4 regions of the Pantoea sp. C1E2 genome follow, and region 1 is predicted to be linked to each of the others. Evidence: predicted binding sites of a transcription regulator. Region 1 holds the regulator's gene; each other region holds the start of a gene.
The links. The regulator PurR, encoded in region 1, represses purine synthesis genes. The targets are predictions, from matches to a motif close to CANGCAAACGTTTGCNTG.
Positions count from the first base shown of each region.

Region 1 (4,175 bases):
GGGAGTGTAAAAGAGTGCGTCATTCTTTGTGAAACGCTAATATTTGCGCAGTGCTGTTAAAATTTTTGAAGGCTAAAATATGTGGTCTGAATATGCGCTGGAAGTGGTTGATGCGGTCGCGCGCAATGGCAGTTTTAGTGCGGCGGCGCAGGAGTTACATCGCGTGCCCTCTGCCATAAGCTATACGGTGCGCCAGTTGGAAACCTGGTTGGCGGTGCCATTGTTTGAACGTCAGCACCGTGAGGTGGTTTTAACCCCGGCGGGCGAGCATTTTGTACGTGAAGGGCGATCTGTTATCAAAAAAATGCTGGCAACACGCAGACAGTGTCAGCAACTGGCGAATGGCTGGCGTGGACAGCTCAGTATTGCCGTGGATTGCATTGTAAAACCACAGCGTACCCGGCAGCTGGTGAAGGACTTCTACCGTCATTTTCCGGACATGGAATTGATCATCAGCTACGAAGTGTTTAACGGTGTATGGGATGCCCTGGCCGACGGGCGTGTTGATGTGGCGATTGGCGCCACTCAGGCGATTCCGGTGGGTGGCCGTTTTGCATTTCAGGATATGGGCGCCCTCAACTGGCGTTGTGTGGTCAGTCCCGGCCATCCCCTGGCGGCGCATAGCGATCTCAATGAAGAGGCGCTGCGTGCCTGGCCATCACTGGTGCTGGAAGATACGTCTCGCGCATTGCCAAGACGCATGACCTGGACGCTGGATAATCAGCGACGTCTGGTGGTGCCAGAGTGGGAAACGGGGATGGATTGTTTACAGGCGGGACTGTGCGTGGGGATGGTGCCGGGCCACCTGGCGCGGCCATTACTTGATAGGGGGGCGTTGGTTGAGCTATCACTGCCGCAGCCGTTTCCGGAAAGTCCCTGCTGCGTCAGTTGGTCAGAACAGCGCGCGTCACCGGCGCTGGCGTGGTTACTCGCTTATCTCGGCGATGCGGAAACGCTGAACCACGAATGGCTCAGCGAAAATCAGCCTTAACGGCGGTAATCGCGGAACGGACCGTCCCCCACGGAACGTCGCTCAATCAATGTTGGCTGCACCTCAATGGTCTGTGGCTCTTCGCGCTTGCTGGTGATGCGATCCAGCAGCATTTCGAGGGCCTTTTTGCCCAACTCCGCTTTCGGTTGGTGGACTGTGGTGAGCGCAGGGGTGAAATAACGGGCGTTGCGCACGTTATCATAGCCAATGACGGAGATATCCTGCGGCACGCGCAGTCCCATCTCATCGGCGGCACATATCGCGCCCATCGCCATGATATCGCCACCGCAGAACACGGCAGTCGGACGCTGCTTCTGATTGAGAATTTGCTGCATCGCCTGATAACCCGATTCTGGCTCGAAGTCGCCCTGAACCACCCACTCCGGACGCACAGTTACGCCGGCTTCGCTCATCGCCTGCAGAAAGCCTGCATGACGACCGCCGCCCGTGTTGCGTTCCATCTGACCCGGAATCGCACCGATATCTCGGTGGCCACGCTCGATAAGGTAGCGTCCGGCCAGATAACCGCCCTGGAAGGCGTTATCCTGCACGGTATCGGTGAAGTCGCCACGCGAGGCGCCCCAGTCCATGACCACCATCGGAATATTGCGGTTCTCTTCCAGCATCTGCAGCAGATCGGCAGGATACTCAGAGCACATCACCAACAGACCATCAACGCGCTTTTGCGCCATCATTGAGAGGTAAGCACGCTGCTTTTGCAGATCGTTATGCGCGTTACCCAGAATCAAGGTGTAGCCGCGTTCAAAACAGTGGTTTTCAACCGCTTCGATGATTTCGGCAAAATAGGGCGCTTCGCTGGACGTGGCTAACAGTCCCAGCGTTTTGGTGTGATTCACCTTCAAACTGCGCGCAACGGCGCTCGGCGAATAGTGTAGTTCTTTAATCGCTTCCCATACGGCGTTACGCGTTTCTTCTGCGACAAAACGCGTTTTGTTGATGACATGCGAAACGGTGGTGGTGGATACCCCAGCGCGTTTCGCTACATCTTTAATTGTTGCCATGAAAAAGGTACTCCCCGGCTTATCACAACTCACTGATAAGTATATTGTTAAACGTTTGCGTCTGCGAAGGGTTTTACGCCCTAAAATGGGGGGCAAATCTGCCGTTTCAGGCAGGGAAAATCACTTCAGCAGGCTGTAAATACAGCATGCGCAAAATCAGTTGCGCAACGAAAGGCGGCGATTCTAGCAAGCCAACGCGGATAAGACGAGATTTTTGCCCACCGCTGTGCGAAAATTGTTTTAACCCTAATAAATGTGTGACTAAGGAGTAGTGATGAGTACAGATCTAAAGCTGGCGCTAATGACCACGGTTGGCGCACTGTTGATGATTATTGCGTTTAGCTTTACAGCCATTCTTCATTAATACAAAACGCATCAATAAAAAAAGCCGGCACTGATTAAGCGTCCGGCTTTTTTTGTGGCCAATGCCACAGAATGTTGCGCAACAACTAGCGAATGGTTTTTGGTGTCATCATACGGCGCGCACCCACATAGTGTTTCTGCCAGTAGTCTTCGCCTAATGCGCTAATCTGAATGTCTTTACCAGTACGGGGTGACTGTATAAATTTACCGTTGCCGAGGTAGACGCCAACATGATCGGCCGTCCCGCGGTTATTAATGCGGAAGAACACCAAATCCCCTTTTTCCAGCAGCTCGCGCTTAATGGGCGAGGCATCGTGCAGGTGATACATCTCATTCGCCGTGCGCGGGAATTTGTATTTCACGAGATCTTTATAGGCATACCACACCAGACCACTGCAATCGAAACCGGTGTGTGGGGAAGTGCCGCCCCACTGATAAGGTTTACCCAACTGTCCCATCAGCTTCGTCATGGCGGTTTCACGAGCTTTCTGATAGCGCAGACGGTGGGTTTTGCTCATCTTGATGCCGGTCAGCCCCTGAACTTCATCATCCACATCAGCAGACTTTTTCGCGAGGCGTTGATGGCCATACTTTTTCGATGGCGATTTAAGCAGGGATTTTTTGCGGCTGGTTTTGTTTAAGGCGGTTTCGGTCTTAGTCTGCTTTTTCAGCTTGAGTTTCTGCACGGTAGTCGTCAGGCGAGACTTTTTAGCCGTTGTTTTAACCGGGCGTCGCTTGCGGCGCTCATCTTCGCGCGCACTTTTTTTCTCGGCATTATGCAAACTGGCATTAATCGGGGCATGCTGGGAAGCAGAAGCCACGTTAAAAAACAGTTGCGCAAAAGCCAGTATGAAAAGCGTAATCAGTAAACGCATAGTCCGGTTACAGGTTAAGCAGTCTGGCAAAAAGCAGGCTGCGGCAGAGTAAGAGAAATCTGATCAACGATCAGCGCCGAAGCAATTCTAATCCACTTTTTTTCTAAAAGGTAAGGCCTTTTTCTATTAATCTGTTACCAGGTGGATAATGTCGCTAAATTGAGCGATTTCAGCTGTTTAACGCAGCGAAATTATTGCTAATTATTAATTTGTTCATGCTTATTAATGATAGGGAAATGTTATCTATCCTGTTTGAACTTAACAAACATGGCGATCAGCAGGTCGGTAACGCAAAATCCCGTTTTCAGTGTGGGGCTGAAGTCGCTACAATAAACAAACACGAAGTGAAGGATTAAGGAAGGCAATAATGAGTACTGTTGAAAAAATTCAGCGCCAGATCGCAGAAAACCCGATTCTGTTATACATGAAAGGTTCCCCGAAACTGCCAAGCTGCGGTTTCTCTGCACAAGCTGTGCAGGCGCTTTCTGCCTGTGGTGAGCGCTTCGCGTATGTCGATATCCTGCAGAACCCGGATATCCGTGCTGAAATGCCGAAATTTGCTAACTGGCCAACCTTCCCGCAACTGTGGGTTGATGGTGAGCTGGTCGGCGGTTGCGACATCATCGTTGAGATGTTCCAGCGTGGCGAATTGCAGCCGCTGGTGAAAGAAACCGCTGAGAAGTATAAAGAAGCGGAATAATTGCGAAGGCCGACAAATGTCGGCCTTTTCTTTGCGTACTCATCCGGCAATCAGCCAGCCCTTCAGCCCATCAGGCAGAGGCGTCGTCTTCAGTCTGCTCTTCATTGAAAGCCAGTGGCCAACCCCCCAGACGTTTCCAGCGATTCACCAGCTCGCAGAACAGCGTGGCCGTTTGCTCGGTGTCGTACAGCGCAGAGTGCGCCTGCGTGCTATCAAACTCCATC
Region 1 is NZ_JBSZHT010000002.1:2,145,762-2,149,936, forward strand. It holds gene punR (DNA-binding transcriptional activator PunR) at 80-991, shown strand; gene purR (HTH-type transcriptional repressor PurR) at 988-2,013, opposite strand; gene cydH (cytochrome bd-I oxidase subunit CydH) at 2,288-2,377, shown strand; gene ACXI0A_RS10505 (C40 family peptidase) at 2,463-3,251, opposite strand; gene ACXI0A_RS10510 (Grx4 family monothiol glutaredoxin) at 3,616-3,951, shown strand; gene rnt (ribonuclease T) at 4,022-4,175, opposite strand, start outside.

Region 2 (4,175 bases), 1.3 Mb from region 1:
CGTTTATCCTGCTCTTGCAGGTAGCCCACCAGACTGATCTGATACTTACGGATATTCTCGACGTAGTTATAGGCTTCGTGGCCGCGTGCATAACCATAGGTGGTCTGAGCGTAGTAACGCTTTTGGCTCAGCATCGGCAGACGTAATTTCACATCAGCCCAACTGTCTGGATTACCGCCCTGTTTTGCCGTCAACTTACGCACGTCGAGCATGTGCGCATAACCCATGTTATAGGCCGCCAGTGCAAACCAGATGCGTTCATCGTCAGGAATCGTCTCTGGCACCTTCTCCATCATCCGCTTCAGGTATTCACTGCCACCGCGAATGCTTTGCTCGGGATCGAGGCGATCGTTAACGTCGAGGCTGTCAGCGGTGTTACGCGTTAGCATCATCATGCCGCGCACGCCGGTGGGCGAAGTCGCCTGCGGATTCCAGTGCGACTCCTGATACGAAATCGCGGCCAGCAGGCGCCAGTCCATGCTCGCTGCATACTTCTCAAACAGCGGTTTGATATCCGGCAACGTGTTATCAATCGCGCGCAGGAAGGTGCGGGTGTCCACATAATCAAAAGTACCCACGTGACCGAGATACTTCTCTTCGAGGCGCGCCATCGTGCCTTCTTCGCCCATCTGGCTGTAAAAGTCGAGCATCGCCGCATTCAGGCTGTCGTCATCGTTGCGGGGCAGATACCAGGTGACCGGTTCTTCGTCAGTGATGTCGAACGCCACCGCCAGCTGCGGATGGATGCGCTGTAACAGGCCGATGGTGACCGAATCGCCCACGGTGTAATCCAGCTTGCCATCGGCGACGGCTTCCAGCAGCGCTTTCTGTCCCTGATCGGTGGAAATCGCCCAATCGAGATCGGGATAGCTGTCAGCTTTGGCGGAACGTAAAGTTGACAGATATGCCGAACCGGACTGCACAATCAGGCGGCCTTTCAGATCGCCGAGATTCTTCGGCCGTGGCTTATCAATGCGGTACACCAGCTGTTGCGATACCGAGTAATAGCTCGGTCCACTTTGATAGTGGGCAAGGCGCTCACCGTTATAGATCAAGCCAGCTGCGAGCAAATCCGCCTTACCATCATCGAGATCGTCAAACAGATCGCCGAGGTTCGGACGCACCGTGACCTCAAGTTTGACGCCAAGATAATCGGCGAAGCGTTTCGCCAGCTCGTAATCCATACCGGCTGGTGCATTATTGATGGTGTAGTAAGTCAGCGGGGAGTTGACGGTACTGATGCGCAGCACTCCACGTGATTTAATCTGTGATAACGCGTCATTTCCGCCCCCGTACCAGGGGATGGAAGGCCACAGTGCCAGCGCAAGCAGCACGGTGATCAGACCGATAAACAGATAGTTTATTTTCAGGCGTTTCAAATAGTTGTCTCGTAATGGCTCACAGGCCTCTGTCTTTTTAAGGCAGTATTTGTGTTGTTTTTACTCCCAGAGCGAGGGGCATTTTGCGCAACAAAGCGCAGCAGGGCAACTTATATAGCAAGAATTGTGCAAAATTCAGCCAAATGCTGTGTGCCAGATTTTATGCGCAAACGGTTTCGTAACCCGCGCGCTTTCTCTATAATACCGCCCGTTTTCCCTGTTGCGCCCAATGAAGCGTCGCCCGGCGCTTCAAAGACGAGAGATCTTTGATGATGGAAATTCTGCGTGGTTCGCCCGCTCTGTCGGCATTTCGTGTTAATAAACTGCTGACCCGCTTTCAGGACGCTCACCTGCCAGTGAGTGATATTTACGCCGAGTACGTCCATTTTGCCGATGTCAGCGCACCACTCAGTGCGGATGAACATGCCCGCCTGCAACGTCTGCTGAAGTACGGTCCTTCTCTCGCCGAGCACGCGCCACAAGGGCGTCTGTTGCTGGTGACGCCGCGTCCCGGCACCATTTCTCCGTGGTCTTCAAAAGCCACCGACATTGCCCACAACTGCGACTTGCCTCAGGTTCTTCGCCTTGAGCGCGGTATGGCATTCTATGTGCAGGCACCACAGCTGACTGAAGCGCAATGGCAACAGCTGGCCAGCCTGCTGCATGACCGCATGATGGAGACCGTGTTTGGTGACCTGAATGATGCGCAGCAACTGTTCGCACACCACGAGCCACAGCCGCTGAAAAGCGTGGACGTGCTGGGTGTGGGTCGCATTGCGCTGGAACAGGCCAATACCACGCTGGGCCTGGCGCTGGCCGATGACGAAATCGACTATCTGCTGGATGCTTTCACCAAACTGGGCCGCAATCCGAACGACATCGAGCTTTACATGTTTGCTCAGGCAAACTCAGAGCACTGCCGTCATAAAATCTTCAACGCCGACTGGATTATCGACGGTGAAAAGCAGCCGAAGTCGCTGTTTAAAATGATCAAGAACACCTTTGAACATAACCCTGAGCACGTGCTGTCTGCTTATAAAGACAATGCCGCTGTGATGGAAGGTTCAAAGGTGGGCCGCTTCTACGCCGATGCGCAGAAGGGCGAATACACCTTCCATCAGGAAGATGCGCATATCCTGATGAAGGTTGAAACCCATAACCACCCAACCGCAATTTCACCGTGGCCTGGCGCTGCGACCGGTTCCGGCGGTGAAATCCGTGATGAAGGTGCTACCGGACGTGGCGCGAAACCGAAAGCGGGTCTGGTCGGTTTCTCCGTCTCCAACCTGCGTATTCCGGGCTTTGAACAGCCGTGGGAAGAAGATTTCGGTAAGCCGGATCGTATTGTCACCGCGCTGGATATCATGACCGAAGGCCCACTGGGTGGCGCAGCGTTCAACAACGAATTTGGCCGTCCGGCATTGAACGGTTACTTCCGTACCTATGAAGAGCGCGTGAACAGCCATAATGGCTCAGAACTGCGTGGCTACCATAAGCCGATCATGCTGGCGGGCGGTATTGGTAACATCCGTGCTGACCACGTGCAGAAGGGTGAGATCGTTGTTGGCGCGAAACTGATCGTACTCGGTGGCCCTGCGATGAACATTGGTCTGGGCGGCGGTGCAGCCTCTTCAATGGCGTCTGGTCAGTCTGATGCGGATCTGGATTTTGCATCGGTACAGCGTGACAACCCGGAAATGGAGCGTCGTTGCCAGGAAGTGATCGACCGTTGCTGGCAGCTGGGCGAAGCCAACCCGATTCTGTTCATCCACGATGTGGGTGCAGGCGGTCTGTCTAACGCGATGCCAGAACTGGTCAGCGATGGTGGCCGTGGCGGTAACTTCAACCTGCGTGACATCCTCAACGATGAGCCAGGCATGAGCCCGCTGGAAGTGTGGTGTAACGAATCCCAGGAACGTTACGTGCTGGCAGTGGCACCGGCTCAGCTGGCGCTGTTTGACGAGCTGTGCAAGCGTGAACGTGCGCCTTATGCGGTGATTGGTGAAGCCACCGAAGAGCTGCACCTGAACCTGGCGGATAGCCACTTCGATAACAATCCTATCGATATGCCGCTGGACGTGCTGCTGGGCAAAACGCCGAAGATGACGCGTGATGTTGCCACTCAGCAAGCTAAAGGCGATGCGCTGGTGCGTGACGGGATTACCGTGGCTGACGCCGTTAATCGCGTACTGCATCTGCCAACCGTGGCAGAGAAAACCTTCCTGATTACCATCGGTGACCGTTCGGTAACCGGTATGGTGGCGCGTGACCAGATGGTCGGCCCATGGCAGATCCCGGTGGCCAACTGTGCAGTCACCACCGCCAGCCTGGACAGCTATCACGGCGAAGCCTTCTCACTGGGCGAACGTGCGCCAGTAGCCTTGCTGGACTTCGCTGCCTCAGGCCGTTTAGCGGTCGGTGAAGCGCTGACCAACCTGGCCGCCACCTCCATTGGTTCCCTGCAGCGCGTGAAGCTGTCTGCGAACTGGATGGCTGCAGCGGGTCACCCAGGCGAAGATGCCGGTTTGTACGCGGCAGTGAAAGCGGTTGGCGAAGAGCTTTGCCCAGCGCTGGGAATCACTATCCCGGTCGGCAAAGACTCGATGTCGATGAAAACCCGCTGGCAGCAGGGCACTGAAGAACGCGAGATGACCTCACCGCTGTCGCTGGTCATCACCGCCTTTGCACGTGTAGAAGATGTGCGTCGCACCGTGACGCCTCAGCTGCAAGCAGACCAGGATAACCTGCTGATGCTGGTTGATCTGGGCAACGGCGCTAACACCCTGGGTGCTACCG
Region 2 is NZ_JBSZHT010000002.1:3,459,520-3,463,694, reverse strand. It holds gene mltF (membrane-bound lytic murein transglycosylase MltF) at 1-1,379, opposite strand, end outside; gene purL (phosphoribosylformylglycinamidine synthase) at 1,649-4,175, shown strand, end outside.
Region 2: purL (phosphoribosylformylglycinamidine synthase) is a predicted target of PurR. The motif match lies at 1,543-1,560, and genes of this name have one in related genera.

Region 3 (4,175 bases), 1.5 Mb from region 1:
AGCTCGCCAAGATCGCCGATGCCTGGTCCTCAAGCCAGCGTATGCCCGCGCTGATGCCAATGGTGATGCAGCAAGAGAAGCTGAAGAGCACCTACATCGTTCAGCTGTGGGACACCAATAATCAGCTGCGCGCCAGCTCCTGGCCCGCCTTACAGGCGCCACTGCAGGCGAAAAAAGGTTGGTCCGATCTTAAAGTCGGTGACTGTGGGGACGATTGTGACTGGCGCGTCTACACCCGGCCCGGTGAGTTGGGCAGTGAAATCGGCAATATTCAGGTACTGCACAACATCGGCTACATGAAGAGTTTGATGGTGAAGCGGGTGCTGTCCGCCATCATTCCCTTAATGCTGATGATGCCGCTCTCACTGCTGGTGATCTGGTTGGTGGTACGCGCCATCACGCGAGATTTACGCGTTGCCTCGCGCCAGATTGCGGCTCAGGAGACCATGCATCCGCACGCGGTGTCACCAAATGGCCTGCCGGATGAAGTGCTGCCGCTGGTCGATGCTTATAACTCACTGCTGGATAAACTCCGCGCGGCCTGGTCATCGCAGCGACAGTTCCTTGAAGATGCGGCGCACGAGTTACGCACGCCGGTCACAGCCGTCACCTTACAGCTTGAAAATCTGCGCCAGCATATTCAGCCAGGTGAAGCCAGCCGCCAGTTCGATCAACTGGAAGCGGGCGTCACGCGTACGCGCCATTTGGTGACGCAGTTGCTGAATATCTCGCGCCAGGAAGATCAGTCGGTGGTGGCAACGGTGGAAACTATCCAGCTCGATGATTTGCTAAAAGAGAGCATCGAGCAGTTGATGGTGGTCGCGGATAAGCGCGGCATTGATATCGGTTTTAACGGCACCACGCACTACCGCCTGCACGCCAGCCGTTCCGATTTGCGGAGCCTGTTCGATAACCTGATCGGCAACGCAATGCTGCACACGCCGGAAGGCAGCCTGGTGGATGTGCTATTGCATCGCGTGGGCAATCACACCGTGGTGGATATTGTCGATAACGGGCCAGGCATGCCGGAGTCCTTTATTGAACGCGCGTTTGACCGCTTCACCCGCTCGCCAGATGTTCAGGCGCAAGGCAGCGGTTTGGGTCTGTCAATTGTGCGCAGCGTAGCGCAAAAGCATCAGATGCAGGTCGCGCTGTCGAACTGCCATAACGCCCAGGGGCAAATTTCCGGCCTGCAGGTGCGTGTTACCTTGCCATGACCAACGTGCCGCTACCGCCTTGAATATCAAGTGCGGTAGCGGCACAACGTATTGCGTCTTTTGCTCTTCAAAATCGCCATACCCAATAAACCACACATTTTCCACCGTCAAATCCCAAAGGCGCACGATGAATCGTGCCGCTACCTTCTTTTTCTGCATCTGCCATCTTTGCGGTTGTTCGCGACAACGTAAACGGTTGCGGGGTTCCGTTCGCCACACGGCATTTATGTGATCACAGTCACATTTTTAGTGAATCAAAATGCAACACTTTTTGACAAACGTGATCAAAATCTATTTCCTATCGCTCTGTTACAGGCACATTACGCACACTTGAAAATTCGGCGATTTAGACCGGTTAAAAAACAACTCACGGCCCATCCCCTGGGATCGCTTTCACTCGATCGCGACGCATCTGCGGCGATCACTAGCATGTGGTTAATAAAATAATGAAATTTAAAGCATTGATAGCAGGGGCCTTACTGGCCAGCAGCTGGACCGGCGCGGCACAAGCGGCAGACAGCGATCCGCAGTATCTTTCCGACTGGTGGCACCAGAGCGTTAACGTGGTGGGCAGCTATCACACCCGTTTCGGTCCACAGTTCAACAATGACGTGTATCTCGAATACGAAGCCTTTGCCAAAAAAGACTGGTTCGATTTCTACGGCTATGCGGATTTGACCAACTTCTTTGGCGCGGGTAACAGCAACGCCAACGGTATTTTCGACCACGGTTCGCCGCTGTTCATGGAAATTGAGCCGCGTTTCTCGATTGATAAACTGACCGGCACCAGCCTGGCATTTGGTCCGTTTAAAGAGTGGTACTTCGCGAACAACTACATCTATGACATGGGTCGTAACGCTTCTCAGCGTCAGAACACCTGGTACATGGGTCTGGGTACCGACATTGATACCCACAGCGATATCGGCCTGTCACTGAACGTGTATGCCAAATACCAGTGGCAGAACTACGGTGCAGCAAACGAAAACAGCTGGGATGGCTATCGCTTCAAGGTGAAATACTTTGTGCCGATTACCGATCTGTGGGGCGGCAAGCTGAGCTATATCGGCTTCACCAACTTCGACTGGGGTTCTGATCTGCGCGACGAGACCGGTCCATCACGCACCAGCAACTCTATCGCGTCCAGCCACATTCTGTCGCTGAACTACGATCACTGGCACGTTTCTACCGTGGCACGTTATTTCCACAATGGCGGTCAGTGGGCGGATGGGCAGGAGCTGAACTTCGGCAATGGTCCGTTTGAAGTGAAATCAACGGGCTGGGGTTACTACCTGGTCGTGGGTTACAACTTCTAATTCGTATAAATACCAGGTCGCCATCAATGGCGACCCTACCTTGTAGGGTACGCATTTATGCGTACCTGGTCACAAACTGCTCCGGTTTAAATCTGCGGCTTGTACGCATTTACCATCCACGGCACGCCGAACTTATCGGTAAACATGCCGAAACCGTGCGCCCAGAACGTCGGTTCCCACTTTTTCGTCACCTCTCCGCCTGCGGATAACGCATCAAACCAACGCTTGCCCTGCGCCTCATCCGGCGTCGATAAACTCACGGAAAAACCGGCATAACTTGCCTGCTGTGCACCATCGCTCATCATCAATTCACCCTGCCCGATGCGCAGATGGGCATGCATGATCTGTTCAGGCGAGAAGGTCACGCCAGAGGGGCAGCCTTCATCTTCGACGGTAGTTTCATCAGGCATATCGCCAAAGGTCATTTTAAACAGTAGTTCGCCGTCGGTGGCCGCGAGATAGAAGGCGATCGCCTCTTCACAGCGACCGTTGTAAAAAACATAGGGAGTAATTTGCATGGTCAGTTCTCCACAATTGGAACGTCCAGTGCAAGTGTAGTGCGCAATAATTAATCAGCTGCGAGCCAGGCCGCACTCTTACCTTTGTTGACAATAGCGGCGGAACAGTTGGGCCATGTAAGCACTCATTGGCGTCAGCGCGGTGTCTTTTCGCTGGATCAAATAGAAGGTGGCTTTGGGTAGCGGATCGTCAAGATCGAGGGCAATCAATTGCCCACCGTGCGTCGGATCCTCGATCACGTCACGCGAGATGATGCTGACAAAATCACTCTTTGCCACCAGGCTGGTGCAGGCCATAAAGGTTTCGCAGGTCACGACGATCTTCGGTGCCATGCCGCGTTCTCCAAACAGATCGTGCAGCAACCGATAATAACTGCCCTGCGGTGTCGGCATCGTCCAGTCGCAATGCTGCAACTCATTCAGTGAGCGGGCATGCGCCATCGGATGGCCTTTACGCATCACGACCTGATAGTCACGCTCCATTAGCCGCTCAAAAATCAGCTCCTGATCCAGATGATGTTGATCGTAAGTATTAATGGTGAAATCCAGCGCGCCCTGCCGCAGTTCATGCACCATCGACACCAACTGCCCCTCAACAATACGCACCTTCACCAGCGGATATTCTCGATGAAACTGAGTGATCACCTGCGGCATGATGGTGCGCGCAATACTGCCGCCCACGCCGATATTGACCCGGCCACCCGCCAGGCCTAAGCGCTGCTGAATATCTTCCTGCGCCACGCGTAACTCTTCCAGCACCAGACTGGCATGACGGAAAAAGTTATCACCAATGTCAGTGAGCGTGACGCCCTGCTGACGACGTTCGAACAAACGCGCGCCGAGCGCCAGCTCCAGTTCCTGAATCGCTTTGGTCAGTGCAGGTTGTGAAAGTCCCGATAAGCGGCTGGCAGCGCGAATGCTGCCCTGACGCGCCACATCGACAAAGGCGCGCAGTTGATGAAGTTTGAGGTTGGCAGCCATGATTTTTGTGATAACCGTTGTTTATCAGTGACAAGATATTCGCATCTTATGCGCACCAATACCATTGTGTAGATTCGGGATAATGCATAAAAAACCAACACAAAGGATATGCCGATGAAAACCCTCTCCGACCTCGTCAACGCGCG
Region 3 is NZ_JBSZHT010000002.1:695,201-699,375, reverse strand. It holds gene ACXI0A_RS03400 (sensor histidine kinase) at 1-1,217, shown strand, start outside; gene ACXI0A_RS03395 (nucleoside-specific channel-forming protein Tsx) at 1,664-2,530, shown strand; gene yjdN (VOC family metalloprotein YjdN) at 2,617-3,048, opposite strand; gene ACXI0A_RS03385 (LysR family transcriptional regulator) at 3,127-4,029, opposite strand; gene ACXI0A_RS03380 (amidohydrolase) at 4,144-4,175, shown strand, end outside.
Region 3: ACXI0A_RS03395 (nucleoside-specific channel-forming protein Tsx) is a predicted target of PurR. The motif match lies at 1,403-1,420, and genes of this name have one in related genera.

Region 4 (4,175 bases), 1.6 Mb from region 1:
GTATGGATTGCCCCAGCTGCGCGCGAAAAATTGAAACTGCCGTACAACAACTGTCGCAGGTGCGCACCGCTCGCGTGATTTTTGCCAGTGAAAAACTGGTGGTGGATGCCGACCAGGATATCCGCCCGGCCATCGAACAGGCCGTGAAAAATGTCGGTTTTACCCTGACCTCAACCGATCCGCAAACTCAGCCCGCGCCTCAACGCCGCTGGCAGGAAAATGCCGGTTTGCTATTACTGGCATTGCTGATGCTCGCCAGTTGGCTATTGAGTCAGGTGTCTCCTGTATGGGGCGATCGCCTGTTTGTGGCGACCACGCTGATAGGCTTAGCGCCCATTGCACTTAGCGCCTGGAAACTGCTGCGAAGCGGTTCCCCGTTCAGTATCGAAACGCTGATGACCCTCGCCGCCGCCGGTGCGTTAGTGATTGGTGCGCACGCCGAAGCTGCCATGGTGCTGCTGCTGTTCCAGCTGGGCGAACGTCTTGAATCTTACGCCGCTTCGCGTGCCCGTCGCGGTGTGACCGCATTAATGGCACTCCGTCCCGACACCGCTACGCGGTTGACCGGCACCCAACGTGAGCAGGTGGCGCTGGCTGACTTACGTCCCGGCGATACGATTGAAGTCGCTGCTGGCGGTCGTTTACCTGCGGATGGTGAGCTGCTTAAACTGGGCGCCAGCTTTGATGAAAGCGCGCTGACCGGTGAATCAGTGCCGGTTGCTCGTCAGCCGGGCGAAGCGGTGATGGCAGGCGCGACCAGCGTGGATCGATTGGTCACGCTGAAAGTCATTTCCCAACCCGGCAATAGCGCGATTGATCGCATCCTGCAGCTCATTGAAGAAGCTGAAAGCCACCGTGCACCGGTTGAGCGCTTTATCGATCGCTTCAGCCGCATCTATACACCCGCCATTATGTTGCTGGCGCTGCTGGTGATGGTGCTACCGCCACTGCTGGCAGGTGCCGCCTGGTTGCCGTGGATTTATAAAGGCCTGACGCTGCTATTGATTGGTTGCCCTTGTGCGCTGGTGATTTCAACACCCGCCGCGATCACCTCTGGCTTAGCGGCGGCAGCGCGTCAGGGCGCCCTGATCAAAGGGGGCGCCGCGCTGGAGCGTCTCAGCCGCATCCAGACCATGGCATTCGATAAAACCGGCACCCTCACCCTCGGCAAACCGCAGGTGACCGAGGTCGAATCTTTTAGCGCGATGAAAGAAAACGCGCTGCTGAGCATTGCAGCCGCAGTTGAACAAGGTTCCAGCCATCCTTTGGCAATCGCCATCGTGCGCGAGGCCAAACAGCGGCAGCTCACGCTACCCCACGCCCAGCTGCAGCAAACCCTGGCCGGCAGCGGCATTCGCGCGCAGATTGATGGCGCGGCCTTTCAACTGCTGGCGCCGCGTGATGTCACCACGCTCACGGTCGACCAGCAGCAGGCGATAGCGCAACGGGAAGCAGAGGGTAAAACCGTGGTGGTGCTGTTGCAGGATGAGACGGTACTCGGCAGCCTGGCGTTACAGGATCAACTGCGAGAGGAAGCCGTCACCGCGCTGGCGCAGTTGCAAGCGATGGGCATTAATAGCCTGATGTTGACCGGTGATAACCCGCGTGCAGCGGCGGCGATGGCGGCTGCACTCAACATTGATTATCGCGCCGGGCTTTTACCTGCCGATAAAGTGGAGGCGGTGCGCAAACTGGGAGAGCAGCAGTCACTGGCGATGGTAGGTGATGGCATTAACGATGCACCGGCGATGAAAGCCGCCACGATGGGCATTGCCATGGGCAGCGGCACCGATGTCGCGCTGGAGGCCGCCGACGCCGCACTGACACAAAACCGTCTGGCGATCCTGCCGCGCACCATCGCACTGGCACGCCGCACGCGCGCCATTATCCGTCAGAACATCGCGATAGCGCTGGGGCTGAAAGGCATTTTCCTCGTCACCACGCTGCTTGGCTTTACCGGTTTATGGCTGGCGGTGCTGGCGGATTCAGGCGCGACGGCGCTGGTTACGGCCAACGCCTTGCGATTACTGCGTCAGCGTTAAGCCGCACCTTTCTGAATCAGATACTGGTACGGCAGCGTTTCCGTCTGCTGTGCCAGTAGCTGATGTTCCATAAAACGGCAGAACCCAGGGATATCACGCGTGGTAGCCGGATCGTCGGCAATGATCAGTAAGGTTTCGCCCGCCTGCATGGTGCGCACGGTCTTACGCACCATCATTACCGGTTCCGGGCAGCGCAGGCCAAGTGCATCAAGCGTGTGGTCCGGCGCAGAAAAGGGATCGCTCATGATTCTCTGTCTTCATTCAAGGTGGGCGCTCATTCTAGCGCGCTAAATACACAGCGCAAGGCGATAACGATTGCGTTAAAATTAACCATTGCATTAATTGCGCAACGCGCTAAGATCGCCGCCGTTTTTTTACCAAATTGCTTAATCCTCGAAATAATTCACGTTGTCGCAAGGCGGCAAGCTTGATCATCCCCAGGAGCTTAAGTAAGTAACTGGGGTGAACGAGCGTAGCCAACGCACATAAAATTTGAAGTATGAAGAGGATTGTTGGGTTCCCTCACCCCATTACTCAAAAAGGTCAGACATGATTGATTTTTCTGCACGTCAGCGCATGCATGCGCTGTTTTGGCTATCGCTATTCCATTTGCTGGTGATCACCTCCAGTAACTATCTGGTACAGCTGCCGGTTTCCATCTTCGGCTTCCACACCACCTGGGGTGCGTTTAGTTTTCCATTTATCTTCCTCGCTACCGATCTCACCGTGCGCATCTTTGGCGCGCCATTAGCCCGTCGTATTATTCTGGCGGTGATGATCCCGGCGCTGTTTATCTCTTACGTGGTGTCCTGCGTGTTTTACCAGGGCGAATGGCAGGGATGGGCATCGCTGGAGCAGGTGAACCTTTTTGTCGCGCGTATCGCCAGCGCCAGCTTTATGGCTTATGCGCTCGGTCAGATTCTGGATATCCACGTTTTTAACCGTTTGCGTCGTTTACCGCAGTGGTGGATCGCGCCTGCATCCGCCATGTTCCTCGGTAATATCAGCGATACGATGGCCTTCTTTTTCATCGCCTTCTACAAGAGTCCGGACCCGTTTATGGCCGCGCATTGGGTAGAGATTGCGTTGGTGGATTACAGCTTCAAAGTGCTGATCTGCATGATTTTCTTCCTGCCCGCTTACGGTGTACTGCTGAACAGCCTGCTGAAACGTCTGGCAGAGCGCTCGACACAGCGTCAGATCAATTTCGGCTAATTGCACATAGACGAAACGCCGCAGCGCGCTAAGATTTCCTGACAAACCGGCGGTTGCTTTTGACCGCCGATTCCGTTTTTATACCGGGTAGAAAGCACCTGACTGGGATCATCAAAGGGAAAAGAATGCGTAACTTAGTGAAATATGCGGGTATTGGTTTGTTGGTGTTAGGTCTTGCGGCCTGTGATCAGAAGAAAGAGGATGCGGCTGCAGGCAGCAACGGTGCTAGCGCCAGCCAGTCAGCCCAGACGGTCAACCTGATGGACGGTAAGCTAAGCTTCAGTCTGCCTGCGGGCATGTCAGATAAGAGCGGCAAGCTCGGTTCTGAATCCACTAATATGCATGTGTATGCCGACGAAACCGGCCAGCGCGCGATTATCGTGATTGCGGGCGATCCGACCAACGAAGCGCTGGATGCACTGGCACAGCGTCTGGAGCAGCAACAGCGCGGTCGCGATCCGCAGTTGCAGGTCGTTTCCAATAAAGCCGTGACGCTGAAAGATCAGCCTGCTCAGCAGCTGGATACCGTGATTTCGGCCAACAACCAGACGTCATGGTCTTCCGTGATTCTGGCAAAAGTGGATGGCAAACTGCTGACCCTGCAGATCACTCTGCCAGCCGACAATCAGCAGCAGGCGCAGAGCGATGCTGATGCTATCGTGAAAAGCATCACATTAAAATAATCCCCTTCATCCTTCGAACGGCAGATGCGTTGGCTGCGTTCTCTCACCCCGGTCACTTACGTAAGTAAGCTCCCGGGGATTCGTTAACTTGCCGCCTTCCTGCCATTCAAATGATTTTGGGGATCATAGCCTTTCTAACAGCACGCACTTAAGGAAGCAGGCTGGGGTCGCTTTGGGGCAGGCAATCCGCAGCGCTGAACAGAATGAGTCTGCCAGGATAGCCCGCAGGGCGCGG
Region 4 is NZ_JBSZHT010000002.1:579,434-583,608, reverse strand. It holds gene ACXI0A_RS02885 (zinc/cadmium/mercury/lead-transporting ATPase) at 1-2,042, shown strand, start outside; gene tusA (sulfurtransferase TusA) at 2,039-2,287, opposite strand; gene ACXI0A_RS02875 (7-cyano-7-deazaguanine/7-aminomethyl-7-deazaguanine transporter) at 2,592-3,257, shown strand; gene ACXI0A_RS02870 (DcrB family lipoprotein) at 3,383-3,940, shown strand.
Region 4: tusA (sulfurtransferase TusA) is a predicted target of PurR. The motif match lies at 2,347-2,364, and genes of this name have one in related genera.